Regions from separate parts of the Enterobacter sp. WI-ESBL-E8 genome, predicted to be linked through region 2. Evidence: predicted binding sites of a transcription regulator. Region 2 holds the regulator's gene; each other region holds the start of a gene.
What was found. The regulator sigma-54, encoded in region 2, starts transcription at its own class of promoters, with help from an activator protein. The targets are predictions, from matches to a motif close to GTTGGCACANNTTTCGCTNT.
Positions count from the first base shown of each region.

Region 1 (8,057 bases), 460 kb from region 2:
TCTGAAACGGACAAGCTGATCGTTGAAGGGAATACTTCCGGTCATACCGGGGTGGAAGTGAACAACATTGGCGGTACCGGCGCACAAACCGTAGAAGGGATTGAGATTGTCAGCGTTGGCGGCAACTCTGACGGGACGTTCGCAAAGACCAGCCGTATCGTGGCAGGGGGTTATGACTATAACGTTGTGCAAAAAGGTAAAAACTGGTTCCTGACCAGCCTGGCTGAGCCCGTTGACCCACCGGACGATCCTGTTGACCCACCAGTTGACCCTGTTGACCCGCCAGTCGACCCTGTTGACCCGCCAGTTGACCCTGTTGACCCGCCAGTTGACCCGGTAGACCCACCGGTTGACCCGGTAATTCCACCGGTCGATCCCGTTGACCCACCGGTTGACCCGGTGATTCCGCCGGTCGACCCCGTAGACCCACCGGTTGACCCGGTTGTTCCACCGCAGGAACCGGTACCGCCTGCTGCGCCACCGAAAAGCGAGCATCAGTATCGTCCGGAATTTGGCAGCTATCAGGCGAACAGCTATGCGGCAAATACGCTGTTTATGACCCGTCTGCACGATCGTCTGGGTGAAACGCAGTACACCGACATCCTGACGGGTGAGCAAAAAGTAACAAGCCTGTGGATGCGTAACGTCGGTGGCCATACGCGGTTTAAAGACGGCAGCGGCCAGTTAAAGACCACTGCCAATCGCTACGTGCTCCAGATAGGGGGAGATGTGGCGCAATGGAGTTCCGACGGTCTGGATCGCTGGCATCTTGGCCTGATGGCCGGCTACGGCAACAGCCAGAGCCGGAGCGTTTCCAGCCTGACCGGATACCACTCGCGTGGCGAAGTTAATGGCTATAGCGTAGGCCTGTACGGAACCTGGTATGCAAACGAAGCGGATAAAAGCGGCACCTACGTTGATAGCTGGATGCTGTATAACTGGTTCGATAACAAGGTCATGGGGCAGGATCAGGCCACGGAAAGTTATCGCTCAAGTGGGGTAACCGCCTCTGTCGAAGCGGGATATAGCTTCAAGGTGGGCGAAAGCGGTCGCAACAGCTACTGGCTCCAGCCAAAAGCACAGGTGGTGTGGATGGACGTGCAGGCTGACGACCATCGCGAACGCAACGGCACGCGGGTGAAAGACGAAACCCAGGGAAACCTGATGACCCGTCTCGGCGTGAAGGCCTACATCAGCGGGCATAACGCGATTGACGACGATAAATCCCGTACCTTCCAGCCGTTCATCGAGGCGAACTGGATCCACAATACTCAGACCACGCGCATCCGCATGGATGACGTCAGCAACGAGATGCGCGGTACGCGCAACATCGGTGAGCTTAAAACGGGTGTGGAGGGACAGATCACGCCGCAGCTTAGCGTCTGGGGCAACATGGCTCAGCAGGTCGGCGATAAAGGCTTCAGCGAGACGCAGGGAATGCTGGGGGTGAAATACAGCTTCAAATAACAACAAAAAAGCCGCTGATATCAGCGGCTTTTTTTACTACGGATTGACCGTATTACTCTTCTTTCGCACCGCGCATTGCACGTTTACGATCGTTCTCGGTCAGGTGACGTTTACGGATACGAATTGACTGAGGAGTCACTTCTACCAGTTCGTCGTCATCGATGAATTCCAGAGCTTGCTCCAGGGTCATCTTGATAGGTGGAACCAGAACCGTTGCTTCGTCAGTACCGGACGCACGCATGTTGGTCAGTTTCTTACCGGTCAGGCAGTTTACAGTCAGGTCGTTAGAACGGCTGTGAATACCGATGATCTGGCCTTCATAAACTTCAGCACCGTGACCCAGGAACAGCTTACCGCGATCCTGCAGACCGAACAGCGCAAACGCAACCGCTTTACCCTGACCGTTGGAGATCAGCACGCCGTTGTTACGCTGGCCTACTTCGCCCGGACGAACGTCGTCATAGTGGCTGAAGGTGGAGTACAGCAGACCGGTACCAGAGGTCATGGTCATGAACTCTGAACGGAAGCCGATCAGACCACGGCTTGGGATCACGTAGTCGAGACGTACGCGGCCTTTGCCATCTGGATTCATGTTTTTCAGGTCGCCTTTACGCTCGCCCAGTGCCTGCATTACAGAACCCTGGTGCTGCTCTTCAACGTCCAGCGTCACGTTTTCGAACGGCTCTTGTTTACGGCCGTCGATTTCGCGGAAGATAACTTTCGGACGGGAAACCGCCATTTCGAAACCTTCACGACGCATGTTTTCGATCAGAACAGACAGGTGCAGCTCACCACGACCAGAAACGCGGAACGCATCAGCGTCCTGGGTTTCTTCAACGCGCAGCGCAACGTTGTGCACCAGCTCTTTGTTCAGGCGGTCAAGGATCTGACGAGAGGTAACGAACTTACCTTCTTTACCACAGAACGGAGAGGTGTTGACGTTGAAGAACATCGATACGGTTGGTTCATCAACGGACAGGGCTGGCAGCGCTTCGACGTTCTGCGGATCGCAGATGGTGTCGGAGATGTTCAGTTCACCCAGACCGGTGATAGCGATGATGTCGCCCGCTTCTGCCACATCGCTCTCGATACGCTCAAGACCCAGGTGAGTCAGCACTTTGCCTACTTTACCGTTACGGGTTTTGCCTTCGCTATCGATGATAGTGACCTGCTGGTTAGGCTTCACTTTACCGCGCTTGATACGACCAATGCCGATTACGCCAACGTAGTTGTTGTAGTCGAGCTGAGAGATCTGCATCTGCAGGGTGCCGTCGAGATCGACGTTTGGCGCAGGAACACGGTCAACAATCGCCTGGTACAGCGGGGTCATGTCTTCAGCCATGTCTTCGTGGTCCAGACCTGCGATACCGTTCAGCGCAGACGCGTAAACGATAGGGAAGTCCAGCTGCTCGTCGGTCGCGTCCAGGTTAACGAACAGGTCGAATACCTGGTCAACAACCCAGTCAGGACGCGCGCCAGGGCGGTCAACTTTGTTGATAACAACGATTGGCTTCAGACCATGGGCAAATGCTTTTTTGGTCACGAAGCGCGTCTGTGGCATTGGGCCATCCATTGCGTCAACGACCAGCAGAACGGAGTCTACCATGGACATTACACGTTCAACTTCACCACCGAAGTCGGCGTGCCCTGGGGTATCAACGATGTTGATACGGTAGTCATTCCATTTAATCGCGGTGTTTTTCGCGAGGATGGTAATCCCACGCTCTTTCTCCAAATCGTTGGAGTCCATCACGCGTTCTTGGGTTTCGGCACGAGCATCAAACGTACCGGATTGCTGCAGCAGCTTATCAACCAGGGTAGTTTTACCATGGTCAACGTGCGCGATGATGGCGATGTTACGCAAATTTTCGATCACAACTTTGCCTCAGGCATTTAGAAATAGCGCGTTATTGTACACGGATTAATCGCACTACAAAACAGGATCACAAACATCCCCCGCAAACAAGTATTGCAGAGATGCTTTGTGATCGCTTTCACGGAGCGGTAAAAGGGCACTTTAACGTAAATTGCACCAATATGGTGCTCAATGTTCACATTGAAGCACTATACTGGTGCAACAAATCCATTGTGGTGCAGCCCTTTTGCACTATGGTGCGCATGATAACGCCTTTTTGGGGTGTTTTAAAAGTTGGCACAGATTTCGCTTTATAAAAAAAACATGGCGACAGCCAGTACAAACAGAAATTGAAGACCTCGTTACCACGACGACAATGACCAATCTGGAGAGTTAAGTATGTCCGCTGAACACGTTTTGACGATGCTGAACGAACATGAAGTGAAGTTTGTTGATCTGCGCTTCACCGATACCAAAGGTAAAGAACAGCACGTCACAATCCCTGCTCATCAGGTGAACGCCGAATTCTTTGAAGAAGGCAAAATGTTTGACGGCTCCTCCATTGGTGGCTGGAAAGGCATTAACGAATCCGACATGGTTCTGATGCCAGATGCGACCACTGCGCTCATTGACCCGTTCTTCGAAGAACCGACACTGATCATCCGTTGCGACATCCTCGAGCCAGGCACTCTGCAGGGTTACGACCGCGACCCACGTTCTATCGCGAAACGCGCTGAAGAGTACCTGCGTTCTACCGGCATCGCAGACACCGTTCTGTTCGGGCCAGAGCCAGAGTTCTTCCTGTTTGACGACATCCGTTTCGGCGCTTCAATTTCTGGTTCCCACGTGGCTATCGATGACATCGAAGGTGCATGGAACTCTTCCACCAAATACGAAGGTGGTAACAAAGGTCACCGTCCTGGCGTGAAAGGCGGTTACTTCCCGGTTCCTCCGGTCGATTCTTCACAGGACATCCGTTCTACCATGTGTCTGATCATGGAAGAGATGGGCCTGGTTGTTGAAGCTCACCACCACGAAGTGGCGACCGCTGGCCAGAACGAAATCGCAACTCGCTTCAACACCATGACCAAAAAAGCGGATGAGATTCAGATCTACAAATACGTTGTGCACAACGTTGCGCACCGTTTCGGTAAAACCGCAACCTTCATGCCAAAACCAATGTTTGGCGACAACGGTTCCGGTATGCACTGCCACATGTCTCTGTCCAAGAACGGTACCAACCTGTTCTCTGGCGACAAGTATGCGGGTCTGTCTGAGCAGGCGCTGCACTACATCGGTGGTGTTATCAAACACGCTAAAGCGATCAACGCCCTGGCGAACCCTACCACTAACTCATACAAGCGTCTGGTCCCGGGCTATGAAGCACCAGTGATGCTGGCCTACTCTGCTCGTAACCGTTCTGCTTCTATCCGTATCCCGGTTGTTGCCTCTCCGAAAGCGCGTCGTATCGAAGTGCGCTTCCCGGATCCAGCGGCTAACCCATACCTGTGCTTCGCAGCACTGCTGATGGCGGGTCTGGACGGTATCAAAAACAAGATCCACCCAGGCGAAGCGATGGACAAAAACCTGTACGACCTGCCGCCAGAAGAAGCGAAAGAGATCCCACAGGTTGCTGGCTCTCTGGAAGAAGCCCTCCAGGCTCTGGATGCAGACCGTGAGTTCCTGACTGCCGGTGGCGTGTTCACTGATGAAGCGATTGACGCTTACATCGCCCTGCGTACTGAAGAGAACGACCGTGTACGTATGACTCCGCACCCGGTTGAGTTCGAACTGTACTACAGCGTTTAATAAAGTTGTTTTACCCGGCGTGACAAGCGCCGGGAGTAGTTGCCGTGGAAACTTTTAGCCCATCTCCGGATGGGCTTTTTTCTCCACCAACAACCTGATCTCACGCGCTTTTTACGCCGAAAACGCTATACTGCACTAAATTAGTGCAAACGACTCCAGGAGACTGCTGAATGGCAACTGGCACGCTGCCCGATGCTGGGCAGATCCTCAATTCTTTGATTAACAGCATCTTGCTGGTCGATGACGAACTGGCGGTGCATTACGCCAACCCGGCGGCGCAGCAGTTGCTTGCCCAAAGCGCACGCAAACTGTTTGGCACCCCGCTTCCGGAACTCCTGAGCTATTTTTCGCTGAATATTGGCCTGATGCAGGAAAGTTTGCAGGCGGGTCAAGGGTTCACGGATAACGAAGTGACGCTGGTGATCGACGGGCGCTCGCATATCCTGTCGCTGACCGCGCAGCGTCTTCCCGAAGGTATGATCCTGCTTGAGATGGCGCCGATGGATAATCAGCGTCGACTGAGCCAGGAGCAGCTTCAGCATGCGCAGCAAATTGCCGCCCGAGACCTGGTGCGCGGTCTGGCACATGAAATCAAAAACCCGCTGGGTGGGTTACGCGGCGCGGCGCAGCTTCTGACCAAGGCGCTGCCCGACCCTGCTCTGGCGGAGTACACCAACGTCATCATTGAGCAGGCGGACCGTCTGCGTAATCTGGTTGACCGCCTTCTCGGGCCGCAGCAGCCGGGAATGCATGTCACAGAAAGCATCCATAAAGTGGCCGAACGGGTGGTGAAGCTCGTCTCGATGGAGCTGCCGGAGAACGTCACGCTGGTACGTGATTACGACCCAAGCCTGCCGGAACTGGCGCATGACCCGGATCAGATCGAGCAGGTCCTGTTGAATATTGTGCGCAACGCGCTGCAGGCGCTGGGGCCGGAAGGGGGCGAGATTATTTTACGCACCCGCACCGCCTTCCAGCTCACGTTACACGGCGTGCGCTATCGCCTGGCGGCCCGAATCGACGTCGAGGATAACGGGCCTGGTATTCCATCGCATCTGCAGGACACCCTGTTCTATCCGATGGTAAGCGGTCGCGAAGGCGGGACCGGCCTGGGCTTATCCATTGCCCGCAGTTTGATCGATCAACACTCTGGCAAAATTGAATTTACCAGTTGGCCGGGACATACCGAGTTTTCGGTTTTCCTGCCGATTAAAAAATAAAGGTGACGTTTATGCAACGAGGGATAGTCTGGGTAGTCGATGACGATAGCTCCATCCGTTGGGTGCTTGAACGCGCGCTCACAGGGGCGGGATTAAGCTGCACGACGTTTGAGAGCGGCAGCGAAGTGCTCGACGCACTCACCACCAAAACGCCGGATGTTCTCCTGTCGGATATTCGCATGCCGGGCATGGACGGGCTGGCGCTTTTAAAGCAGATCAAACAACGCCACCCTATGCTTCCGGTCATCATAATGACGGCACATTCCGATCTGGATGCCGCAGTGAGTGCCTATCAGCAAGGGGCGTTCGATTACCTGCCCAAACCGTTTGATATTGACGAAGCGGTGGCGCTGGTTGAGCGCGCGATTAGCCATTATCAGGAGCAGCAACAGCCGCGCCACGCGCCCGATTTTGGGCCAACGACTGACATCATCGGCGAAGCGCCGGCAATGCAGGATGTGTTTCGCATTATTGGCCGCTTGTCCCGCTCGTCCATCAGCGTATTGATTAACGGTGAATCGGGAACCGGTAAAGAGCTTGTGGCACATGCATTGCATCGCCACAGCCCGCGGGCTAAAGCGCCCTTCATCGCCCTGAATATGGCGGCTATCCCGAAGGATTTGATTGAATCGGAACTGTTCGGTCATGAAAAAGGGGCGTTTACCGGGGCAAATACCATTCGCCAGGGGCGGTTCGAACAGGCTGATGGCGGCACGCTGTTCCTGGATGAGATCGGCGATATGCCGCTGGATGTCCAGACCCGACTGCTGCGCGTGCTGGCCGACGGGCAGTTTTATCGCGTGGGCGGCTATGCGCCAGTGAAGGTGGACGTGCGCATTATCGCTGCGACCCACCAGAACCTGGAGCAACGCGTGCAGGAGGGAAAATTCCGCGAGGATTTATTCCATCGCCTAAACGTGATTCGCGTTCATCTGCCGCCGCTGCGTGAACGCCGTGAAGATATCCCTCGCCTGGCGCGTCATTTCCTGCAGGTGGCTGCCCGGGAGCTCGGTGTGGAAGCCAAACAGCTTCACCCGGAAACCGATGCGGCTCTGACGCGTCTGGCGTGGCCGGGCAACGTACGTCAGCTGGAAAACACCTGCCGCTGGTTAACCGTGATGGCCGCCGGACAGGAAGTGTTGATTCAGGATTTACCGGCCGAGCTGTTTGAAGCGACCGCGCCTGAAAGCAGTACCGGGCACACGCTGCCGGACAGCTGGGCGACGCTGCTGGCGCAGTGGGCCGACCGTGCGCTGCGTTCCGGTCATCAAAACCTGCTGTCTGAAGCTCAGCCTGAGATGGAGCGTACGTTATTAACCACCGCGCTTCGTCATACTCAGGGTCATAAGCAGGAAGCCGCCCGCCTGCTGGGATGGGGACGTAATACCCTGACGCGCAAGCTTAAAGAGCTGGGAATGGAGTGACCTTTACCGCAGCGTAAAGATTATTAATTGAGCGCAAAGTGGTGTTATTTTGCGCTTTACTGTTCCGTTAAGTTTTGTATGATCGTGCCCGGAAATTGAGGGTGAACATCATGCTGGAAACATTAGTGAATATGCTCTCTAGCGGAGCCGCTGAAAGCCACACGCCACAAACCGCCGTTGCGGCCGTGCTATGTGCGGCGCTGGTCGGGCTGTTTAGCTAGCGAGTTGAACGTAAAAGCCGGGTGGCGGCTACGCCTTACCCGGCCTACGTTTTCATCAATG
Region 1 covers NZ_JBRWXJ010000001.1:4,919,560-4,927,616, forward strand. The annotation lists gene ACWHWP_RS23470 (autotransporter outer membrane beta-barrel domain-containing protein) at 1-1,467, shown strand, start outside; gene typA (ribosome-dependent GTPase TypA) at 1,520-3,343, opposite strand; gene glnA (glutamate--ammonia ligase) at 3,722-5,131, shown strand; gene glnL (nitrogen regulation protein NR(II)) at 5,302-6,351, shown strand; gene glnG (nitrogen regulation protein NR(I)) at 6,363-7,775, shown strand; gene ACWHWP_RS23495 (YshB family small membrane protein) at 7,886-7,996, shown strand.
Region 1: a site for sigma-54 is predicted at 3,616-3,635, ahead of glnA (glutamate--ammonia ligase). Genes of this name have one in related genera too.

Region 2 (8,057 bases):
CACGCATATGCACTATGAGCTGGCGAAAGACCTGGTCATCCTGACCGGGAATGCGTATCTGGAACAGCTGGACAGCAACATTACCGGCGACCAGATCACCTATCTGGTTAAAGAGCAAAAAATGCAGGCCTCCAGCGAGAAAGGCAAACGCGTGACCACCGTACTGGTTCCGTCGCAGCTGCAGGACAAAGGCAAAGGCCAAGCCCCGGCACAGAAGAAGAGTAACTAATTCGTTATGGCAACATTAACTGCAAAAAACCTCGCGAAGGCCTATAAGGGCCGCCGTGTCGTAGAAGATGTCAGTCTGACCGTCAACTCCGGCGAAATTGTGGGCCTGCTTGGCCCTAACGGTGCGGGTAAAACCACAACCTTCTACATGGTCGTTGGCATTGTGCCGCGCGATGCCGGCAACATTGTCATTGACGATGAAGACATCAGCCTTCTGCCGCTGCACGCGCGCGCGCGCCGCGGGATCGGCTATCTGCCGCAGGAAGCTTCCATTTTCCGTCGTCTTAGCGTTTACGATAACCTGATGGCGGTCCTGCAGATTCGTAACGATCTGACCAGCGAGCAGCGTCAGGATCGTGCCAACGAGCTGATGGAAGAGTTCCACATTGAGCATCTGCGTGACAGCCTCGGCCAGGCGCTCTCCGGGGGGGAACGTCGCCGCGTTGAGATCGCGCGTGCGCTGGCCGCAAACCCGAAATTTATCCTTCTGGATGAACCCTTTGCGGGCGTTGACCCCATCTCCGTTATCGACATTAAACGTATCATTGAGCACCTGCGTGACAGCGGGCTTGGCGTATTGATCACCGACCACAACGTGCGCGAAACGCTGGCCGTGTGTGAACGCGCGTATATTGTGAGCCAGGGCAATCTGATCGCCCACGGTACGCCGCAACAGATCCTCGAAGACGATCATGTTAAGCGCGTCTATCTTGGGGAAGACTTCAGACTCTGATAGGGTAGAGGTAATGTAACGCCGAACCGGAGAAAAATGCTCTGAACATGAAGCAAGGTTTGCAATTAAGGCTCAGCCAACAACTGGCGATGACGCCGCAGCTACAGCAGGCAATTCGCCTGTTGCAACTGTCCACGTTAGAACTTCAGCAGGAGCTCCAGCAGGCGCTGGACAGTAATCCCCTGCTGGAACAAACCGATCTTCATGACGAGGTAGAAACCCAGCAGTCGCAGGATACAGAAACGCTCGACACCGCAGATGCACTCGAACAAAAAGAGATGCCGGACGAGCTTCCGCTGGATGCCAGCTGGGATGAAATCTACACCGCCGGAACCCCTTCGGGTACGCGTGCAGACTACCAGGACGATGAGCTACCGGTCTATCAGGGAGAAACCACCCAGTCGCTTCAGGACTACCTGATGTGGCAGGTCGAGCTGACCCCCTTCTCCGACACCGATCGTGCAATTGCCACGTCCATTGTTGATGCCGTTGATGATACGGGCTATTTAACCGTCACGCTGGACGATATCCTCGAAAGCATGGGCGACGATGAGATTGAGCTTGAGGAAGTAGAAGCCGTACTCAAGCGCATCCAGCGTTTCGACCCGGTAGGTGTGGCTGCAAAAGATCTGCGCGACTGCCTGCTGATCCAGCTTTCTCAGTTCAGCAAAGAGACGCCATGGCTCGATGAGGCGCGCGTCATCATCAGCGATCATCTGGATCTGTTGGCTAACCACGATTTCCGCAGCCTGATGCGGGTCACGCGCCTGAAAGAAGACGTGCTGAAAGAAGCGGTGAATCTGATCCAGTCGCTCGATCCGCGCCCCGGTCAGTCGATCCAGACCAGCGAACCCGAGTACGTGATCCCGGATGTGCTGGTCAGAAAACACAATGACCGCTGGGTCGTTGAACTGAACTCTGACAGCATCCCTCGCCTGCAAATCAACCAGCAGTATGCCTCCATGTGCACCAGCGTGCGTAACGATTCCGACAATCAATATATTCGTAGCAATTTGCAGGAAGCGCGATGGTTGATCAAAAGTCTGGAGAGCCGAAATGATACGCTGCTACGCGTTAGCCGCTGCATTGTCGAACAGCAGCAGGCTTTCTTTGAGCAGGGCGAAGAGTATATGAAACCGATGGTGCTGGCGGATATCGCTCAGGCCGTCGAGATGCATGAATCAACCATTTCCCGTGTAACCACGCAGAAGTATCTGCACAGTCCGCGCGGTATTTTTGAGCTTAAGTATTTCTTCTCCAGCCACGTGAATACCGAGGGCGGCGGCGAAGCGTCGTCAACGGCGATTCGTGCCCTGGTGAAGAAGTTGATCGCCGCGGAGAACCCCGCGAAGCCACTAAGTGACAGTAAGTTAACCACCATGCTGTCCGATCAGGGTATTATGGTGGCACGTCGTACTGTTGCGAAGTATCGAGAGTCTTTATCCATTCCGCCGTCCAACCAGCGTAAACAGCTGGTCTGACACAACCGATAAGGAAGACACTATGCAGCTCAACATCACTGGACAAAACGTCGAAATTACTGAGGCTTTACGCGACTTTGTGAACACGAAGTTTGCCAAACTCGAGCAGTATTTCGAAAGGATCAACCAGGTCTATATTGTGTTGAAAGTGGAGAAAGTGACTCATATCTCGGATGCCACCCTGCATGTTAACGGGGGTGAACTCCATGCCAGTGCGGAAGGGCAAGACATGTACGCGGCTATCGACGGCTTGATTGATAAGCTTGCGCGACAGCTCAATAAACATAAAGATAAACTGAAACAACACTAATTGTCCGGGCAGTTAACGGGTGCAGGACGGCCTGTTGTGAAACACAACAGGCCATTTGTACAGTTAGCGCTTAGGTGAAATTATGATGAACAACGATTCCGCTCTTCAACTGAGCAATGTCCTTAACCAGGAATGTACCCGCAGTGCTGTTCACTGCCAGAGCAAAAAACGTGCGCTGGAGATCATCAGTGAACTGGCCGCAAAACAGCTGGGCCTGCCGCCGCAGGTGGTGTTCGAAGCGATCCTGACCCGTGAAAAAATGGGCAGTACCGGTATCGGCAACGGCATCGCGATCCCGCACGGCAAACTGGAAGAGGATACCCTGCGCGCCGTCGGTGTGTTTGTGCAGCTTGAAACACCTATCGCCTTCGATGCCATTGATAACCAGCCCGTCGATCTCCTCTTCGCGCTGCTGGTTCCTGCCGACCAGACGAAAACCCATCTGCATACGCTGTCGCTGGTCGCAAAACGCCTGGCCGATAAAACCATTTGCCGCCGACTGCGCTCGGCCCAAAGTGATGAAGAGCTCTATCAAATTATCACTGAAGCAGAAGGCAATCAGGATGATGCATAACCAGGAGATGGCCTTCACATCTGTTGTCCTGAGGAGAAACGGAACATGGTGCTGATGATTGTCAGTGGCCGTTCAGGGTCGGGGAAATCCGTTGCTCTGCGCGCGCTGGAAGACATGGGTTTTTACTGCGTAGATAACCTGCCGGTCGTGTTGTTGCCCGACCTGGCTCGGACGCTTGCGGAAAGACAAACCTCTGCCGCCGTCAGTATCGACGTTCGTAACATGCCTGAATCACCAGAAATTTTTGAGCAGGCAATGAGTAACCTGCCTGAGGCGTTTTCGCCTCAGCTGCTGTTCCTCGATGCAGACCGCAATACTCTGATCCGCCGCTATAGCGATACCCGTCGTTTGCATCCGCTTTCCAGTAAGAACCTCTCTCTGGAGAGCGCGATCGATGAAGAGAGCGACCTGCTGGAGCCGCTGCGCTCTCGTGCCGACCTGATTGTCGACACCTCTGAGATGTCCGTTCACGAGCTGGCGGAAATGCTGCGTACCCGGCTGTTGGGCAAGCGCGAGCGCGAACTGACGATGGTGTTCGAGTCCTTTGGCTTCAAGCACGGTATTCCGATTGATGCGGATTATGTTTTCGACGTGCGCTTCCTGCCGAACCCGCACTGGGATCCGAAACTGCGTCCAATGACCGGTCTGGATAAACCCGTCGCGGCCTTCCTCGACAGGCACACAGAAGTTCACAATTTTATCTACCAGACGCGAAGCTACCTTGAGCTATGGTTACCTATGCTGGAGACAAACAATCGTAGCTACCTGACGGTGGCGATTGGCTGTACCGGCGGTAAGCATCGTTCGGTTTACATCGCCGAACAGCTGGCCGACTATTTCCGCTCGCGCGGGAAGAACGTCCAGTCCCGTCATCGCACGCTGGAAAAACGTAAAACATGACCGTAAAACAAACCGTTGAGATCACCAATAAGCTGGGCATGCATGCACGCCCGGCGATGAAACTGTTTGAACTGATGCAGGGTTTCGATGCGGAAGTTCTGCTGCGGAATGACGAAGGTACCGAAGCGGAAGCAAACAGCGTGATCGCGCTGCTGATGCTGGACTCCGCCAAGGGGCGCCAGATTGAAGTAGAAGCCACCGGCCCTCAGGAAGAGGAAGCGCTGGCGGCGGTCATTGCCCTGTTTAACGCAGGGTTCGACGAAGATTAAGGTCGGCTATTCAGGCAGGTGGCGCTGCGCTTACCCGCCCTACATTAACTTATTGCGCTCCATAAACCCTTCCCCGCCCAACTGACGCATCTGGCGCATAATCCACGCCTGTCGGCTTCGCACGTACCCTGATGGGGCACTGGCTTTAAAGCGGATGGGATTAGGTAAGACAGCAGCCAGGAGTGCCGCTTCTGACATACTCAGACGGCTGGCCGGTTTATTGAAATAACGCTGTGCGGCAGCCTCCACCCCGAATATGCCATCACCAAACTCGGCGACGTTGAGATACACAGTCAGGATGCGCTTTTTGCTCCAGACCGATTCCATCCCCAGGGTCAGCCCCGCTTCCAGCCCTTTTCGCACCCAGCTTCGCCCATCCCATAGAAACAGGTTTTTGGCCGTCTGTTGCGACAGCGTTGACGCGCCTCGCACGCGGTTTTCGTGGCGTTCGTTATGAGCAAGCGCCTTCTCAATGGCCGCGACGTCGAACCCCCAGTGCTCCGGGAATTTCTGATCCTCCGCCGCGATGACCGCCAGCCCCATAAACGGTGAGATAGCGTCCATACTCACCCAATCTGAGTGGGCCACATAGCTGAAATCGCCGGTGAGCCACGCGCCGAGCTGACGCTCAACCATAACGGCAGAGAACGGAACCGGCATAATGCTGAATAATGCCAGCCCGCCTCCCCAGAATACCGCCAGCACAAGAACGATGCGCAAGAGAATACGTTTCACCCATGCGCCTGCGCCAGATTGACGTCTCATTCAGTGAGCACCAGCACACGAGCCACCAGCTTTTCAATACCGGAGGCGGCCTCAGCGATATTATTCGCCAGCATATACGCCGGCGTGGTGACAATCTTGTTATCTTCATCAACCACAATGTCATCAACCGGACACGGAACGTGTTCGCCCCCCATTTCCTCCACGATCTCTGCGGTATCAATATCGGTGCCAATCGTCAGCCGCAGCGGGAAATCAAAAATTTTAGGCAGCATGGCTGGCGCGATACAGATAAAGCCCAGCGGTTTACCCGCCGCGTGCATCGCCTGCGACAGCATTTTTAGATGAGGATCGACCTGACACTCCGCACCCTGCGCGGCAAAGGTGCTGAGATTTTTGGCCGCGCCAAACCCGCCCGGAACAATTAGCGCATCAAGCTCTGCGGCATCTGCCTGAATAAGAGGATGGATGTCACCGCGCGCGATACGCGCGGCTTCAATCAGCACGTTACGGGTTTCCGCCATTGGCTCACCGGTCAGATGGTTAATCACATCAGCCTGATTTTTGTCTGGCGCAAAGCAAATCACCTCTGCTCCCTGTTTTGCCAAAGCCAGCAGCGTAATGACGGCTTCATGTATCTCAGAACCATCGTAAACACCGCATCCGCTCAGCACGACACCAATCTTTTTCATCATGACGATCCTTTTCTGCAACTGGCTGAAGCACATTAATAATTTTGATTAAAACGCTATGCTTCACACATTTCACTGATTCATGTAACAAACCATTTAAGATTTGCTATCTTATCTGCGTGCGGCCTAAATTTTTCAGGCGGCGCCGATTCGAAAATAACTTTAAAAAACAGGCGCAGCCACGATTTCCCTGGTGTTGGCGCAGTATTCGCGCACCCCGGTTAAGCCGGGGTCATTTTTTTCTGGCTTCGACCCAGGCTTTAAGCACCGCAACATCGTTTTGCCACTCTTGTTTCATCTCTTCCACCCAATCACCCACGTTATCTTCCCATGCAGGTAAATCAGGCGACTGAATCTGTTGACCCAGCTGCTGCAGGTGGCGTAAGCCGACCGAGCCGGCTGCGCCTTTGATTTTATGTCCTTCTTCGACGATGCCCTTCTGGTCGCGGGCGGTCAGGTTTGATTCCAGCACGCTCAGATAGCCAGGCATCATTTTTTCGAACACCGCCAGACCGTCGGTAATCAGTTTTGGACCAACCAGATCGATGTACTGCTCAAGCATTCCCGTATCGAGTATCGTTTGGGCTTTCGCGCTATCAACAGACGTCATGGTGCTCTCCTCTTCATCATGGGTATCCCAGAACTTCTTAATCATGGCGGTCAGAGCAGGCACCGCCAGCGGCTTGCTGAGTACATCGTCCATACCGGCATCGAGATACTCTTTTTTATCTTTCAGTACGTTCGCCGTCAGCGCAACCAGCGGCGGCAGTTCATCGGCCGCGTACTGACGCGTCAGTTCACGGGAGATATCCAGCCCGGTCATATCCGGTAATTGAATATCCAGCAGAACGAGGTCGTATTCGTCCGGTTTAAACATCTCCAGAGCGGCTTTACCCGTCATCGCGACATCGACGCTGTTGCCCAATTTTTCCAGCACAGAGCGCGCCACAATCACGTTAAGCTCAATATCTTCCACCAGCAGGACGTGCAGCGCTGGCAGCGGCATGTCGTCGTTATCAAAGGTGTCTTCAACCTCTTCAGCCACCGCCGGCGCATGGACCGTCAGCGTGAAGGTCGATCCTTTGCCCGGCTGGCTGACAACGGTGATATCGCCACCCATGCTCTTCGCCAGCCGCTTAGACACCGCCAGGCCAATGCCTGTACCGGTGGCGGGTTTACCGCCGTTGCTGTCCTTCACCTGGTAGTACATCGCGAAAATCTTGTCCTGCTCCTCCTGCGGAATACCCATCCCGGAGTCTTCCACCTCGAAGTGCAGCATATCCCCTTCGTCAAAGCGGATACGCACCGTCACCTGCCCCTTCTGGGTAAATTTCACCGCGTTGCTGATCAGGTTCCACAGGATCTGACGCAGCCGCGTACCGTCAGTCACCACTTTATGCGGCAGCGGCAGGGTGGGATCCATTACAAAGCTCAGCCCCTTCTGCTGTGCCTGCAGGCCGGACAGGTTTTCCAGATCGGCAAGGAAGCTGGTGAAATCAACCGGCTGGTTATCAAGCTGAACCTTCCGGCGTTCCATCTTATCCATATCAATAATATCGTTGAAGATATTGCCCAGCGTAACCGCCGAGACATGGATCGTTTTGAGGTATTTTTCCTGCTCGGCGGTCAGGTCGGTGTCCAGCAGAATACGGCTCAGCCCGACAATGCCATTAAGCGGCGTACGCAGTTCGTGGCTGATGGTGGAGATGAAGGTGGTCTTGTCGCGGCTGGCGCGCTCCAGGGCATCCTGATAGCGCTTACGCTCGGTGATATCGCGCCCAAAGCCCATCAGCCCGTGGCGTTTCCCTACGCGGTCATAGTAGGGCACCTTACGGATCTCGAAGCAGGCTTTGCGTCCGTCCGGGTAATCCAGCCACTGTTCGTAGGTCAGCGAGACGTTATGGCGGAATACTTTTTCGTCCGTCTCCATGACCTTGGCGGCCGCTTCTTCGGAGTAAACGTCCTGCGGCTTCAGGTGAATCAGCTGCTTCTCGCTTTTCCCGGTGAGCAGCTCCATCGCCCGGTTACAGCCGGAAAACTCTTTATCTTCATTGCGGTAGAACACCAGATCCGGCGAAGCATCAAGGAACGAACGCAGGAAAGAGGATTGCTGCTCAAGCTGGATCTGCGTGACCTCGCGCTCTTTC
Region 2 covers NZ_JBRWXJ010000001.1:4,456,677-4,464,733, forward strand. The annotation lists gene lptA (lipopolysaccharide ABC transporter substrate-binding protein LptA) at 1-229, shown strand, start outside; gene lptB (LPS export ABC transporter ATP-binding protein) at 236-961, shown strand; gene rpoN (RNA polymerase factor sigma-54) at 1,009-2,442, shown strand; gene hpf (ribosome hibernation promoting factor) at 2,465-2,752, shown strand; gene ptsN (PTS IIA-like nitrogen regulatory protein PtsN) at 2,835-3,326, shown strand; gene rapZ (RNase adapter RapZ) at 3,372-4,226, shown strand; gene npr (PTS phosphocarrier protein NPr) at 4,223-4,495, shown strand; gene mtgA (monofunctional biosynthetic peptidoglycan transglycosylase) at 4,535-5,260, opposite strand; gene elbB (isoprenoid biosynthesis glyoxalase ElbB) at 5,257-5,910, opposite strand; gene arcB (aerobic respiration two-component sensor histidine kinase ArcB) at 6,143-8,057, opposite strand, start outside.

Region 3 (8,057 bases), 560 kb from region 2:
GAACGGCAGTTTGCCCATCTCGATAAACGTGGCGAACGCGCAGGCGCACAGCGCCAGCACCAGCGGGATCGAGCGGGCAACCGGCCAGTGATAAACGGTGTCGGTGATAAAACTGATATGGGTTGAACCCGCGACCTGCGCGGCGACCCACAGCCCCAGCAGCAGGATCGGCTCAACCAGCACGCCCAGCATCGCCTCGCGGCTGGCGCCGATGCCGGTAAACGGGCTTCCGGTGTCCAGACCCGCAATGGCAAAGAAGAAGCGGGCAATGGCGAAGAGGTAAATCAGCGTAATCAGATCGCCGAGCGCCGGCAGCGGCGAGCCCACCGTCACCACCGGCAACGCGGTGGCGATGGTCAGCATCACCCCCACCATCACGAACGGCGTCAGGCGGAAGACCCAGCCTGCGGCGTCCGGGGCCACGCTCTGACGAGAAAGCAGTTTGAAGAGATCGCGGTACTCCTGAAGCACGCCAGGCCCGCGACGGTTGTGCATCCTGGCGCGCGCCACGCGGCTAATCCCGGAAAGCAGCGGCGCAGCGGCGAACAGCACCAGCGCCTGAAGTAATGCCAGTAACAAACTCATGTCAGGCTCCTCGTGAAATCACAATCACCACCAGCACCGCCAGCTCGATGACCGCCAGACGGCGGAACAGTGCGGGCGCGGCGGCATTTTGCCAGCCTGGTACCCAGCCCACCGGATTCAGCCAGTGGCGCAGCTTCAGCACCGCGGCAAAGTTCTCTTTCACCGGCATGGCAAAACCGTGGGCGGTGATGACCATCGACTGTTCGTGTTCGTAGCCGCAGGCCCACGCCGCACCGCGCGAGCGGGAAGAGAGTCGGTCGCGTTTGAAGAACAGCATCAGGACGAACGGCAGCAGCGGTGCGCCAATCAGCAGCAGCGCGATCATAGGCTGAGAGACGGTGGTATTCGCCACGGTCAGCGGCAGCGGAATGGCGTTACCCAGCAGCGGCAGCAGCCACGGCGCGGCAACCCCGCCCGCGATGCAGCACAGCGCCAGCGCAACCACGCTCACACCCATCAACACCGGTGCGCAGCAGGCGTTTTCAGCTTCGCGCGTGCGCGGCGCGCCGAGGAAGGTGACGCCGTAAACTTTCGCCATGCACATCACCGCGAGCGCCCCGGTAATCGCCAGCCCGACCGCCAGCAGCGGGCCGAGCAGGCGTGCGATAAAGACGTCGCTCTGGCCGAGCGCGAAGAAGGACTGATAGATCACCCACTCCCCGGCAAAGCCGTTCAGTGGCGGCAGCGCGGCCATCGCCATCAGCCCGACCAGCATCGCCAGTGAAACCACCGGCATCTTTTTGCCAATCCCACCCAGCTTTTCAATATCCCGATGGCCGGTGCGGAACCAGACGCTTCCCGCGCCGAGGAACAGGGTGCTTTTAAACAGGCTGTGGTTGACGAGGTGATAGAGACCGCCGATAAAGCCGGCGGCAATCAGCGCCGGTTGATTCAGCGCCAGCCCGGTCACGCCCGCGCCCAGGCCGAGCAGGATGATGCCGATATTTTCGAGGGTGTGATACGCCAGAAGACGCTGGATATTGTGCTCCATCAGGGCGTACAAGCCGCCGACGAAGGCGGTAACCATCCCGGCGACCAGCAGCACGACGCCCCACCACAGCGGCGGCTGGCCGTCGGTCAGCGTAATCGCCAGAATCCCGAACAGACCGACCTTCATCACCACCACAGAAAACAGCGCGGCGGCGGGCGCGGAGGCATTTGCATGCGCCTGCGGCACCCAGCCGTGCAGCGGGATGATTCCGGCGAGCAGGCCAAAGCCAATCACGCCCAGCAGCCAGACGTCATTCCCCAGCGGATGGCCGTTGAGCGCAGCGAAGTCCAGCGTGCCGAAGCGTTGCCACACCAGCCAGCAGGCCAGCGCCAGCAGCAGCGTCCCCAGGCGTCCCAATGCAAACCACAGCTTGCCGGAGGCGCTGCAGCCCGTCAGAAACACGCCGCAGAGCGCCATGATCTCCGCCATCACCACCAGCGCGCCGAGGTTACTGGCGATAACGGTGCAGACCGCCGTCGCCATCAGCAGATTGACCAGCAGGCCGTTGGCTTTAGCGTGCGGGTGGCGGTGCCAGTCGATATTGAACAGGCTGATAAACAGCCCGCACAAGCCAAACGTCACCAGCCAGACGGCGTTCAGCGGCGCGATCTCAACGGCGTGGCGAATCAGCGGCACGAGCGCGTCAACGGATTGCCCGCCGAGCAGAACAGCACCGCCTGCCGCCAGCGTCATCAGGCTACCTACCGCCCCGCCGACCCCGGCGACCAAGCCGCTGAGGATTTTATGGAAAGAGAAGATCTGCGCCAGAACGGCGGCGGCAGCAAAACAGGCTATCGCGCTGGTAATCATCATCGCCGCGTTCATTTCGCCCCCTCGTTAAGCGCCTGTAGCAGAGAAAGGTCGCCAAGATCACTGTTGATGGTCAGCTCGCGTTTACGCTTGCTGGTACGTGCGATGTCGCGAATGTTAACCAGAATCAACGCTTTGGTTGGGCAGGTGCGCACGCAGGCCGGCCCCTGCTCATCAAAGCTGCACAGGTCGCACTTCACCGCAACGGCGCGGATGCCGGGCACCCAGTCCAGCAGCGTGCTTACGCGCGCAGGCGCCGGCGGCGCGGGCGGGGCTTTTGGCGAGTTGGCGTTCGCCGGAATGTGCAGCGGGCGGCTGCCGGAAAATTCAATCGCGCCGAACGGGCAGGCAATGCCGCACAGCTTGCAGCTTACGCACAGGCTTTCGTTCAGCTGGACAGCGCCATCAACGCGGGTGATGGCATTCACGGGACAGACGCCTGCGCAGGGGGCATCTTCACAGTGGTGGCAGAGCTGCGGGGCAGACTCTTTTTCATTACGCATGACGTGCAGGCGCGGCATGGACTGCAGCCCATGCAGGCGATGCGTTTCCGAACACGCCGCCTCGCAGGTTCGACAGCCAATACAGACCGTCGAGTCAGCAATTACAAAACGGTTCACCGGGTCATCCTCTGGTGATAGTCATTTTTGACGAAAAACTGTCTTGTCGACACTTCTCGACACGCATCGGTCAGGCCACGTTTGCTGAGGCATTTCCATCCATCAGCTGCTTCAGGTTGACCGGGAGATCGTTCTCGACTGCGGCGTACAGGCCGTTATAAACCGGCGCGATTTTTTCCAGATAGTGCTCCAGCACCTGCTGGCGATCGCGGTTGCTGACGTGGCCGTCCACCATGCCATCGGCCATCAGCTGCGCCTTCGCAATACACTGTTTTTGGCCGTCTTTTGTCTCGAGGTGGTACTCAATGGTGTGGCTGTTGAAGTTATCCGCCAGGGTAACGTTGATGATGAAATGGCCGAAGAGGACAAACTGCATGTCGCCCTGCGCCGCACAGCTCATCGCGTGGTGAAGACGCGCTTTCGAGAGGGTAATGCCCTGGACCAGAGAGTTGCAGTAGAGGTGCCACTGGTCCTGCAGCTGTTGATGACGCTGCGCGATGTAATCCGCTTTTTCGCTGATTTCCCAAATAGTCATAGAAGGTATCCGTTTAATGGAGATAGCGGCTGTTAAGCAGATTCCATGCCAGTTTTTATTTGATTGATTTTAAAGAAATTAAACCAAAAAGACGCTGTCAACGCCGGGGTGTCGACGTGTCATTTCGACAGCGTTGACATCGACACGCCTTAACAAAAATCAAGCTGGCACTGTTATTGCATTCAATGGCGCAATTCATTGAGGAGGCGTCATGCACGAAATCACCCTCTGCCAGCGGGCTCTGGAACTTATCGAACAGCAGGCAGTGCAAAACCACGCGAAGCGCGTCACCGGCGTCTGGCTGAAGGTCGGGGCGTTTTCCTGCGTCGAGACCAGCGCCCTGAACTTCTGTTTTGAGCTGGTGTGCCGCGGCACGCTGGCGGAAGGTTGCGAACTGCATATTGAAGAGCAGCAGGCGGAGTGCTGGTGCGGGCAGTGCCAGCAGTACGTCACCCTGCTGTCATCGAAGGTTCAGCGCTGTCCGCAGTGCCAGAGCACCGGGCTGCGCATCGTGGCAGATGACGGCATGCAGATCCAACGCCTCGAAATCGAGAAGGAGTAAAGTATGTGTAGCACCTGCGGTTGCGCCGAAGGCAACCTGTATATAGAAGGGGATGAACACCGTCCTCATTCCGCGTTTCGCTCCGCGCCGTTTTCACCAGCCCCACGTCCCTCTGCGGCACTGACCGGGATCGCTTTCGTCCCGCAACGCTCCGATGCGGGCGATCTGCACTACGGCCACGGCGAAGCGGGTACCCACGCGCCGGGCATCAGCCAGCGCCAGATGCTGGAGGTGGAGATCAACGTGCTGGACAAAAATAACCAGCTCGCCGCCCGCAACCGCGCCCGCTTTGCCACCCGCAAGCAGCTGGTGCTGAACCTGGTCTCCAGCCCCGGCTCCGGCAAAACCACGCTGCTCACGGAAACGCTCAAGCGCCTGAACGGGCGCGTCTCCTGCGCGGTGATAGAAGGCGATCAGCAAACCGTTAACGACGCGGCGCGCATTCGCGAAACCGGCACACCGGCGATTCAGGTCAACACCGGCAAAGGCTGCCACCTGGATGCGCAGATGATTGCCGACGCCGCCCCGCGCCTGCCGCTGGCGGACAACGGTATTCTGTTTATTGAAAACGTCGGCAACCTGGTCTGCCCGGCGAGCTTCGACCTCGGTGAACGGCATAAAGTCGCGGTGCTTTCGGTGACCGAAGGCGAAGACAAGCCGCTGAAGTACCCGCATATGTTTGCCGCCGCCTCCCTCATGCTGCTGAACAAAGTCGACCTGCTGCCGTACCTGAACTTCGACGTGGATAAGTGCCTGGCGTACGCCCGCGAGGTGAACCCGGACATTAACATTCTGCTGGTCTCCGCCACGCGCGGCGACGGCATGGACGGCTGGCTTCGCTGGCTGGAGAACGAACGATGTGCATAGGCGTACCGGGACAGATTCACTCCATCGACGGTAATCAGGCCAAAGTCGAGGTCTGCGGCATACTGCGCGACGTCGACCTGACGCTGGTCGGCAGCAGCGATGAAAGCGGCGCATCGCGTCTCGGCCAGTGGGTGCTGGTGCACGTGGGGTTTGCCATGAGCGTAATTAACGAAGCGGAAGCCCGCGACACGCTCGACGCCCTGCAAAACATGTTCGACGTGGAGCCTGACGTGGGCGCGCTGCTGTACGGCGAGGAGCGATAATCATGCGTTACGTTGATGAATACCGCGCCCCGGAGCAGGTGCTGCAGCTTATCGGGCATCTGAAAACGCGCGCGGCGCTGCTGGAGTACACGGCAGAAAAACCGCTGCGGATCATGGAGGTGTGCGGCGGACACACGCACGCCATCTTCAAATTTGGCCTCGACCAGCTGCTGCCGGACAACATCGAGTTTATTCACGGCCCCGGCTGCCCGGTCTGCGTTCTGCCGATGGGGCGTATCGACAGCTGCATCGAGATTGCCAGCCGGCCCGACGTCATTTTCTGCACCTTTGGCGACGCGATGCGCGTGCCGGGGAAAAACGGCTCGCTGCTGCAGGCAAAAGCGCGCGGGGCCGACATCCGGATCGTCTATTCGCCGATGGATGCCCTGACGCTGGCAGCGGATAACCCCGCGCGCAAGGTGGTGTTTTTTGGCCTGGGCTTTGAAACCACCATGCCCGCCACCGCCATCACGCTGCAGCAGGCGAAAGCGCGCGGCGTCGATAACTTTTTCTTCTTCTGCCAGCACATTACGCTCATCCCCACGCTGCGCAGCCTGCTGGAAGAGCCGGGAAACGGAATTGACGCCTTTCTGGCGCCGGGGCATGTCAGCATGGTGATTGGCACAGACGCCTACGGTTTTATCGCTGAACAGTACAATCGTCCGTTAGTGGTCGCTGGTTTCGAACCACTTGATCTACTGCAAGGTGTCGCCATGCTGGTTGAGCAGAAAATAGCGGCCCTGAGTGCAGTGGAAAACCAGTACCGCCGCGTGGTACCGGATGCAGGCAATGAACGGGCCCAGCAGGCGATAGCCGACGTGTTTTGCGTTGAGGGCGACAGCGAATGGCGTGGCCTGGGGCTGATTGCCGAATCCGGCGTGCGCCTGACGCCGGCCTATCGCGCGTTCGACGCCGAAGCGCATTTCCGCCCGCAGCCGCAGCAGGTTTGCGACGATCCCCGTGCCCGCTGCGGCGAGGTGCTCACCGGTAAATGCAAGCCTGATCAATGCCCGCTATACGGCAACACCTGTAATCCGCAAACGGCGTTTGGCGCGCTGATGGTCTCCTCCGAAGGGGCGTGTGCCGCGTGGTATCAGTATCGCAACCAGGAGAGTGAAGCATGAATACGGTTGAAATGGCGCACGGAAGCGGCGGACAGGCGATGCAGCAACTGATTAACCGGCTGTTTATGGAAGCCTTCAACAACCCCTGGCTCGCCGAGCAGGAAGACCAGGCGCGCATTGACCTCGCGACCCTCACCGCGCAGGGCGACAGGCTGGCCTTCTCTACGGACAGCTACGTGATTGACCCGCTGTTCTTCCCGGGCGGCGATATCGGCAAGCTCGCCGTCTGCGGTACGGCGAACGACGTCGCCGTCAGCGGCGCCATTCCGCGCTACCTCTCCTGCGGGTTTATCCTTGAAGAGGGGTTGCCGATGGAGACGCTCACCGCGGTGGTCAACAGCATGGCGCAGACCGCGCGCGAGGCGGGGATTGCTATCGTCACCGGCGATACCAAAGTGGTACAGCGCGGCGCGGCCGACAAACTGTTCATCAACACCGCCGGCATGGGGGCAATCCCCGCCGATATTCACTGGGGCGCGCAGCGCCTCGGCGTGGGCGACGTGCTGATCGTGACCGGAACGCTGGGCTGCCACGGGGCGACCATCCTGAACCTGCGCGAAGGCCTGGGGCTGGACGGCGAACTGCGCAGCGACTGCGCGGTACTCACCCCGCTGATTCAGACGCTGCGCGCGATCCCCGGCGTGAAGACCCTGCGGGACGCGACGCGAGGCGGCGTAAACGCCGTGGTCCATGAATTTGCGGCAAGCTGCGGGTGCGGGATTGAGCTCGCCGAGCGCAGCCTGCCCGTTAAGCCCGCCGTTCGCGGGCTTTGCGAACTGCTGGGGCTTGACCCGCTCAACTTTGCCAACGAAGGCAAGCTGGTGGTTGGCGTTGAACGCGCCGCGGCACAGGCCGTGCTTGAACAGCTGCGGGCGCACCCCTCAGGACGCGAGGCGGCAATCATTGGTGAAGTGGTTGAGCGCAAAGGGGTGCGCCTGACCGGGCTTTACGGCGTGAAACGCACGCTGGATCTGCCGCACGCGGAACCCTTACCCCGTATTTGCTAGAACCGCGCCAAAAGCGGTCAGCACTGAACGTCTCTTTTTGCCAGTTTCTATTGGAAAGCAATATGCCGTATACACCGATGAGCGATCTTGGACAGCAGGGCCTGTTTGACATCACGCGCACACTTTTACAGCAGCCCGATCTCGGCGCGCTGAGCGATGCCCTGACGCGGCTGGTCAGGCAGTCGGCGCTGGCCGACAGCGCCGCGATTGTGCTCTGGCATAGCGGAACGCATCGCGCGAGCTACTACTCAACGCGCGATAATGGCAAAACGTTTGAATACGAAGACGAAACGTATCTGGCGCATGGCCCGGTGCGCCGCATTCTTTCCCGGCCTGAAGTGCTGCACTGCAATTTTGACGAGTTCCGGCAGGCGTGGCCGAGGCTTGCGGAGAGCAACCTTTATCAGCCTTTCGGGCATTACTGCATGTTGCCGCTGGCGGCAGAGGGCCAGATTTTTGGCGGCTGCGAGTTTATCCGCACCACCGACCAGCCGTGGCGCGAGGCGGAGTACGAACGCCTGCACACCTTTACCCAGATTGTGGCCGTCGTCGCGGAGCAGATCCAAAGCCGCGTCACCAATAACGTCGATTACGACCTGCTGAGCCGCGAGCGCGACAACTTCCGCATTCTGGTCGCCATCACCAACGCCGTGCTGTCACGGCTCGACATGGACGAGCTGGTCAGCGAAGTCT
Region 3 covers NZ_JBRWXJ010000001.1:3,898,968-3,907,024, forward strand. The annotation lists gene ACWHWP_RS18465 (respiratory chain complex I subunit 1 family protein) at 1-585, opposite strand, end outside; gene hycC (formate hydrogenlyase subunit 3) at 587-2,401, opposite strand; gene ACWHWP_RS18475 (4Fe-4S dicluster domain-containing protein) at 2,398-3,006, opposite strand; gene hycA (formate hydrogenlyase regulator HycA) at 3,077-3,541, opposite strand; gene hypA (hydrogenase maturation nickel metallochaperone HypA) at 3,753-4,103, shown strand; gene hypB (hydrogenase nickel incorporation protein HypB) at 4,107-4,970, shown strand; gene ACWHWP_RS18495 (HypC/HybG/HupF family hydrogenase formation chaperone) at 4,961-5,233, shown strand; gene hypD (hydrogenase formation protein HypD) at 5,236-6,357, shown strand; gene hypE (hydrogenase expression/formation protein HypE) at 6,354-7,364, shown strand; gene flhA (formate hydrogenlyase transcriptional activator FlhA) at 7,427-8,057, shown strand, end outside.
Region 3: a site for sigma-54 is predicted at 3,705-3,724, ahead of hypA (hydrogenase maturation nickel metallochaperone HypA). Genes of this name have one in related genera too.

Region 4 (8,057 bases), 3.1 Mb from region 2:
GGTAATTCAGATCCGCATAGCATAGCCCAAACGCCCGCGTCAAAACAGCCTTTCGCACAAATGCGCTTTGCAGGAATTTACCGGGTCTGTGCTTCACCTGACAAAGCGGCGATGAAATAAGGTCTATTATTAGAAATAGTTACTTACCCGGGAGGCAAAATGATGAACAAGGTTGCTCAATTTTACCGCGAACTGGTGGCGACACTGACGGAACGGCTGCGTAACGGCGAGCGCGATATTGACGCGCTGGTTGAGCAGGCACGTGCCCGTGTGACGCAAACGGGTGAGTTAACGCGAACCGAAGTGGAAGAGGTGACCCGTGCCGTGCGTCGTGACCTGGAAGAGTTTGCGCGCAGTTACGAAGAGAGTCAGGACGAGGTCGCTGACAGCGTTTTTATGCGGGTGATTAAGGAGAGCCTGTGGCAGGAGCTGGCGGATATCACCGATAAAACGCAGCTGGAGTGGCGCGAGGTATTCCAGGATTTGAACCACCACGGTGTCTACCAGAGCGGCGAAGTGGTGGGGCTGGGCAACCTGGTGTGTGAGAAGTGCCATCACCATATTGCGGTCTATACGCCGGATGTACTGCCGCTGTGTCCGAAGTGCGGGCACGACCAGTTCCAGCGCCGGCCGTTTGAGCCCTAGGTAAAAGCAAAACTGTTTGCACCCTCTCCCTGTGGGAGAGGGCCGGGGTGAGGGCATCAGGCCGCACTATAGTAAGCCAGTCTCTCCGCCAGCAAATCCACAAACGCCTGTCTGTCAATATCCACCATCACCGTAGTATTCGGTTTATTCCCCGTCAGCGAGTAGTAATCCACCACCGTCATGCCCTGGGTATATTTTCCCTGCGTCTCGACGCCAACCCACCTGTCCACCGTGGTAAACATCTCCGGTTTTAACAGCCAGGCGATCGTGCAGGGGTCATGCAGCGGCGCGCCGTGGAATCCCCATTTCTCGGCTTTATGATACTCCATAAAGAAATCGAGCAACTCGGCCACGGTTGTCGCGACCGAATTACCTACGGCACGGAAGCGTTCAATGTCGTCCGCCATAATCTGCGCGCGATGAGTAACGTCAAGCCCCGCCATCACAATCGGTAATCCTGACTGGAAGACAATCTCCGCCGCTTCCGGGTCGACAAAAATATTGAACTCGGCAGCCGGCGTCCAGTTTCCTAGCCCCATCGCGCCGCCCATGATGACGATACGGGCGATTTTGCTGTGCAACTCGGGATGGCTATTAAGCAGCAACGCGACGTTTGTCTGCGGGCCGGTCGCCACCAGCGTGACGGGCTCGGCGCTTTCGCGCAGTATTTTTGCCATCAGCTCTACCGCGGTGCAGTTTTGCGGTGCGAAGCCGGGCTCCGGCAGCGCGGGGCCGTCCAGCCCGCTTTCACCATGAACGTTGTCGGCAATAATGAGCTCGCGCATCAGCGGCTTCACGGCCCCACCCGCAACCGGAATATCGGTGCGTTTAAGCAGCGTGAGCATGCGCAGCACGTTACGCAGGGTTTTATCCGGCGTCTGGTTTCCGGCAGAAGAGGTGACGGCTTTGACGTCGAGTTCAGGGGAGGCAAGTGCAAGGACGAGAGCGATCGCGTCATCATGACCCGGATCGCAATCGAGAATGATCGGTTGTGCCATAGCGTTCTCCATTCATAGCGTTATTTTGTGACAAGGTTAACGCTGCAATGTGACGTCGAATAGAGGAAGAAATCTAAAGCGTGAAGCAGTGCGCAATCCGCAGATTGCGCACCGGGAAGATTAATGCAGGATTTTGGCGAGGAAGTCTTTTGCGCGCTCGGATTTCGGGTTAGCGAAGAACTCCTCTTTCGGCGAGTCTTCTACGATCTTCCCTTCGTCCATAAAGATCACGCGGTTGGCCACTTTACGGGCGAAGCCCATTTCGTGGGTCACTACCATCATGGTCATCCCTTCGTGCGCCAGTTCAACCATGACGTCCAGCACCTCGTTGATCATCTCAGGATCGAGCGCAGACGTTGGCTCATCAAACAGCATCGCAACGGGATCCATGCACAGCGCACGGGCGATCGCCACGCGCTGCTGCTGGCCGCCAGAAAGCTGTGCCGGGAACTTATCGGCATGTGCCGAGAGACCCACGCGTTCCAGGAGCTTCAGCCCTTTCTCGCGCGACGCCTTTTTATCACGCTTAAGCACTTTCACCTGCGCCAGGGTCAGGTTCTCAATAATGGAGAGGTGAGGGAACAGCTCAAAGTGCTGGAACACCATGCCAACGTGAGAGCGAAGCTGGGCGAGATTGGTTTTCTTGTCGTTGACTTTGGTGCCGTTGACAACGATCTCACCCTGCTGCACCGGCTCCAGTCCGTTGACGGTTTTGATCAGCGTCGATTTACCGGAACCAGACGGCCCGCACACTACCACCACGTCGCCTTTTTTCACTTCGGTGGAGCAGTCGGTCAGCACCTGAAAGTGCCCATACCATTTAGAAACATTTTTCAGGGAAATCATTATACCGTCCTTTTCTTCAGCCAGCTGACCAACAGCGACGCGCTTAAACTAATCACAAAATAGACCGCACCCGCGAAGAGCACCATCTCGACCTGCGTACCATCACGTTCACCGATGGTTGACGCGGTACGGAAGAAGTCTGCCAGACTCAGAACGTAGACCAGGGAGGTATCCTGGAACAGCACGATGCCCTGGGTCAGCAGGAGCGGAACCATGGCGCGAAACGCCTGCGGCAGAATAATGAGCTGCATGGACTGCCAGTGCGTCATCCCCAGTGCCAGTGCGGCGCTGGATTGCCCGCGGGAAATACTCTGAATGCCCGCACGGATAATTTCCGAGTAGTAAGCGGCCTCAAACATGGAGAACGCCACCATCGCGGAGATCAGGCGGATATCGGTTTTCGGCGACAGGCCCAGCACGTTTTGCAGGAAGCCGGGCACAATCAGGTAAAACCACAGCAGCACCATTACCAGCGGGATGGAGCGGAACACGTTAACGTAGGCGGTCGCAAACCAGGCGAGGGGTTTAAAGCTCGACAGGCGCATGACGGCCAGCAGGGTGCCCCAGACGATACCAATGATGATGGCGATAACGGTGATTTTTAAGGTAATCACCAGGCCATCAAGCAGGTATGGCATGGATGGAACGATAGAACTCCAGTCAAATTCGTACATTATTTGCCCCCCAGATTACCCGGCAGGCGGATTTTGCGTTCAACCAGGTTCATCACCAGCATGATGAAAGCGTTAATCAGAACATACGCGAGCGTGATCGCGGTGAAGGATTCCCACGCGTGCGCGGAGTAATCCAGCAGTTTGCCCGCCTGAGCGGCCATATCGACCAGGCCGATAGTCGAGGCGATGGCCGAGTTTTTCACCAGGTTCATCATCTCAGAGGTCATCGGTGGAACGATAACGCGGTAGGCGTTAGGCAGCAGCACATAGCGGTAGGTTTGCGGCAGGGTCAAGCCCATTGCCAGGCCCGCATTTTTTTGTCCACGGGGTAATGACTGAATGGCGGCACGCACCTGCTCGCAAACGCGCGCAGCGGTAAACAGCCCCAGACACATCATGGAGGAGACAAAGAACTGTACATTCGGATCCAGTTCCGACTTGAACCACATGCCAATATTTTCAGGCAGCAGTTCCGGGATAACCAGATACCAGGTAAAGAATTGCACGATCAGCGGAACGTTACGGAACAGTTCCACATACAGGGTGCCAAGTGTTGAAAGAAAACGGTTAGGGACGGTGCGCAGAATACCGAACAGAGAACCGACAAGAAACGCGATAATCCACGCCGTTATCGATAATGCCACGGTAACCTGAAAGCCGCTCCACAGCCAGCCAAGATAGGTGGTGTTGCCGAACGGGGCTTGTTGCAGGAATATGCCCCAGTTCCAGTCTATTGACATAATAAACTCCAGAAAAAAAAGGGTAGCAGCGCTACCCTCGAAGATTGGTGAGAAGCTCATTTTTCGCGCTGAGTGGGGAACGACCACTCAACGTATAGTCTGTCCATGCTTCCCGACAATCGAGAGGGCAGGAGATCCCGCCCCTGTTGTTCTAATTAGTTAAGAGCTTTGTCATTTGGAGATTTGAACAGCGCTTTCATGTCTTCAGACAGTTCAAAGTTCATGTTGAGATTTTTTGGTGGAATCGGGTTCTTGAACCACTTGTCGAACCATTTTTCCGCTTCGCCGGAGGTCTGCACCTGAGCGATGGTGTCATCGATCAGCTTTTTGAACTGCGGATCGTCTTTACGCAGCATACAGCCGTAGGCTTCTTTCGACTGCGCGGTACCGACGATATCCCAGTTGTCCGGTTTTTTCGCTTTCGCACGCTCGCCCGCCAGCAGGGCGTCATCCATCATAAACGCGACGGCACGACCACTTTCCAGAGTACGGAAGGAGTCGCCATGGTCTTTCGCGCTGATGATGCGCATATCCATTTTCTTCTCGTCGTTCAGCTTGTGCAGCAGCACTTCTGAGGTGGTACCGGAAGTGACAACGACCGCTTTGCCTTTCAGGTCAGCGAAGTCTTTGATCTCACCGCCTTTCTTGGTCAGCAGGCGGGTGCCCACAACAAAGATGGTGTCCGAGAAGGCAGCCTGTTTCTGACGCTCGAGGTTATTGGTGGTGGAGCCACACTCGAAATCAAAGGTGCCGTTTTGCAGCAGTGGAATACGGTTCTGTGAAGTGATTGGGATCAGCTTCACCTGCAGGTCAGGTTTGTTCAGCTTTTTCTTCACAGCTTCAACGATGGCGTTGGAGTAATCCTGTGAATAGCCCACGACTTTTTGCGTGTTGTCGTAGTAAGAGAACGGGACTGAAGATTCACGGTGGCCGACCACGATGACGCCGTTTTTGGCAATCTTGTCGAGAGTGCTGCCTGCTGCCGGAGCATCTTCAGCGTGAACCACGCCTGCAGACATTCCCATAACCAGCATTGCTGTGGCCAGTTTACGTAATTGCATACCCAACTCCTTTTTTATCAGCGCCAGTGACGCTTTGATACCCATTGTGATGTTGTTATATCTCGCGCAATGCGAGTGCAGTGTTATGCAAGCTTGTTAACATTTAGTCTGGCTTAATGTAAAGATTTTGCTGCGTTATTGTTTATTTTTGCGAAGCGCGCCGCACCATTCAGAGGCAAATATCTCCCGTTGCACCGTTTCGGTGCTACCGATGATCTACGCTGGTGCGACTAAGTTGCACGTTAAGCCAAACTGCGTTTACCTGAATAAACAAAGCAATAGGCGTGCCAGAATTGAACTTTGGAGGGAACTGTCGGGTGGCAGCTACGCCTTACCCGACCTACGGGAACGAAATGTAGGCCGGGTAAGCGTCAGCGCCACCCGGCAAAGGAGGTAAGGTTATTTACTACGCAGACGCAGGCTCATCAGCACCGCGCCAAAGCCGAACAGCACGGTCAATATCCACAGCGGCCAGTTACCGGTACGGGCGTATGGCGTCAGGCCGGATGTCGGCGTGACTTTTGTGGTCAGCACTTCCCGGGTGAACTGTGGGATCATGGCCTGGATTTCGCCCTGCGGTCCAATCACGGCGGTGATGCCGTTGTTGGTGCTGCGCAGCAGTGGACGCGCCAGCTCCAGGGAGCGCATCCGCGCCATCTGGAAGTGCTGCCACGGGCCAATTGACTTACCAAACCAGGCATCGTTAGAGATAGTCAGCAGGAAGTCCGTGTCAGGGCGGAAGTTATCGCGCACCTGCTCGCCGAGGATAATCTCGTAGCAAATGGCCGCCGTCAGAGCAAAGCCGTGCGCGTGAAGCTGGGGCTGAACGTATGGCCCGCGGCTGAAAGAGGACATCGGCAGGTCAAAGAACGGTGCCAGCGGGCGCAGAATCGACTCCAGCGGAACAAACTCACCAAACGGCACCAGGTGGTTCTTGTTGTACCGGTCAGTGGAGTTATAGCTGTACTCGCTGTCTTTGCCGAGCGTAATGATGGTGTTGTAGGTGTCGTAGCGGTTCTGCTGATTGAGACGCGCATCAACAATCCCGGTGATCAGCGTGCTGCCACGCGAGAGCAGCAGGTCGTTCATCATGTTGAGGAACGGCTGCTGGTTAATCTCCAGATCGGGGATCGCCGACTCTGGCCAGATAATCAGCTGTGATTTACCCATCACCTCTTCCGTGGCGTTGGCGTAGATCTTCAGCGTATTCAGCAGTTCTTTCTCGTCCCACTTCATGGACTGCGGGATATTTCCCTGAACCATAGAAACCTGCGTGGCGCGTTCGGGCTCAAGGGTGAACCACTGGATATAGCGCAGCGGGAAGGGCAGAGCGAACAGCACCAGCGCCACAACCAACGGCTTCCAGCAGCGCTTGACCAGCGCCAGGACCAGCAGGCCGCTGACAACCATCAGCAGGAAGTTGATGGCCTCAACGCCCATCACCGGCGCCAGGCCTTTCAGGGGGCCGTCAATCTGACTGTAGCCGAACTGCAGCCATGGGAAGCCCGTCAGCACCCAACCGCGCAGGAACTCGGTGAGTTGCCAGACCACCGGCGCGGCAATAGCGACGCGCAGCCAGCTGGTTTTTGGCCACAGGCGAGAAAGGATGCCTGCGAACAGACCGGTATACAGCGAGAGATACGCAGCGAGCAGCACCACCAGGAAGACGTTAACCGGGCCCGGCATACCACCAAACTGGGCGATGCTGACATAGACCCAGTTGATGCCGGAACCAAACAGTCCCAGCCCCCAGAAGTAGCCGATGGCGGCAGCCTGTACCGGACGACGATTCAGGGTCAGACCCTGTAGCCCCATCAGGGAGAGAATGGCCGCAGGCCAGATGTCGTAAGGAGAAAAAGCCAGCGTACCGCTGGCTCCGAGTAACAGCGCCAGCAGCAAACGGACGCGCTGGCGTTCAAGAAGTGAGGCAAATGCCATTTACATTAATCTTCCAGTTTTGGCACCGGTGAATCGTCCGGCGTTCTGACGTGAACCTGTATAATACGTCGGCTGTCGGCCATTGCCACTTTGAACTGGTAACCGTCAATGTCAACGGTCTCGCCGCGCGCCGGAAGATGGCCAAAGGCCTGCATCACCAGCCCGCCAATGGTATCAACCTCTTCATCGCTGAAGTGGGTACCGAAGGCGTCGTTGAAGTCTTCAATCGAGGCCAGCGCGCGCACGGTCCAGGTGTGGCGGCTGAGCTGACGGAAGTCGATGTCTTCCTCTTCGTCATACTCATCTTCGATTTCGCCCACGATCAGCTCAAGAATATCTTCGATCGTGACAAGACCGGACACGCCACCAAATTCATCAATAACAATCGCCATGTGGTAACGCTGAGAGCGGAACTCTTTCAGCATCCGATCCACACGTTTACTCTCCGGCACAACCACGGCCTGGCGTAACACTTTTTCCATGCTGAAGGCTTCGGCATCGCTGCGCATAAACGGCAGCAGATCTTTCGCCATCAAAATCCCTTCGATGTGATCTTTGTCTTCGCTGATAACCGGGAAACGCGAGTGGGCGGATTCGATGATGACATCGAGGCACTCGTCCAGGGTCTGGTTGCGTTTCAGGGTAATCATCTGCGAACGGGGGATCATGATATCGCGGACGCGCTGGTCGGCGATGTCCATAACCCCTTCGAGCATTTCGCGCGTATCTTCGTCGATAAGGTCGTTCTGCCCGGAATCACGAATCAGCTCCAGCAGTTCATCACGGTTTTTCGGTTCGTCGTGGAAAAGCTGGTTCAGAATGAGGGAGAAAAATCCCTTTTTACTGGTTGTCGTGTCGCTACTGTGTGAATTGTCGTCGCTCATGGCGTTTGTTAAGGGTTCTCTTGTTAGTTCAACGTTTACCGCCACGCGATGTCCTTTCGTGGCGGCATGTTAGTCCGTCAGGTGACGGACTATTCTTTCTCGGCAATGTACGGATCCTCATAGCCCAGAGCAAGCATTATCTCTGTCTCGAGGGACTCCATCTCTTCCGCTTCGTCGTCTTCGATATGATCGTAGCCGAGCAGATGCAGGCTGCCGTGTACCACCATGTGCGCCCAGTGGGCCTCAAGGGGTTTTTGCTGCTCTTTGGCTT
Region 4 covers NZ_JBRWXJ010000001.1:1,349,800-1,357,856, forward strand. The annotation lists gene ACWHWP_RS06395 (zinc ribbon-containing protein) at 163-645, shown strand; gene rihA (pyrimidine-specific ribonucleoside hydrolase RihA) at 702-1,643, opposite strand; gene ACWHWP_RS06405 (amino acid ABC transporter ATP-binding protein) at 1,764-2,489, opposite strand; gene gltK (glutamate/aspartate ABC transporter permease GltK) at 2,489-3,163, opposite strand; gene ACWHWP_RS06415 (amino acid ABC transporter permease) at 3,163-3,903, opposite strand; gene ACWHWP_RS06420 (amino acid ABC transporter substrate-binding protein) at 4,059-4,964, opposite strand; gene lnt (apolipoprotein N-acyltransferase) at 5,364-6,902, opposite strand; gene corC (CNNM family magnesium/cobalt transport protein CorC) at 6,908-7,786, opposite strand; gene ybeY (rRNA maturation RNase YbeY) at 7,876-8,057, opposite strand, start outside.
Region 4: a site for sigma-54 is predicted at 5,237-5,256, ahead of ACWHWP_RS06420 (amino acid ABC transporter substrate-binding protein). Genes of this name have one in related genera too.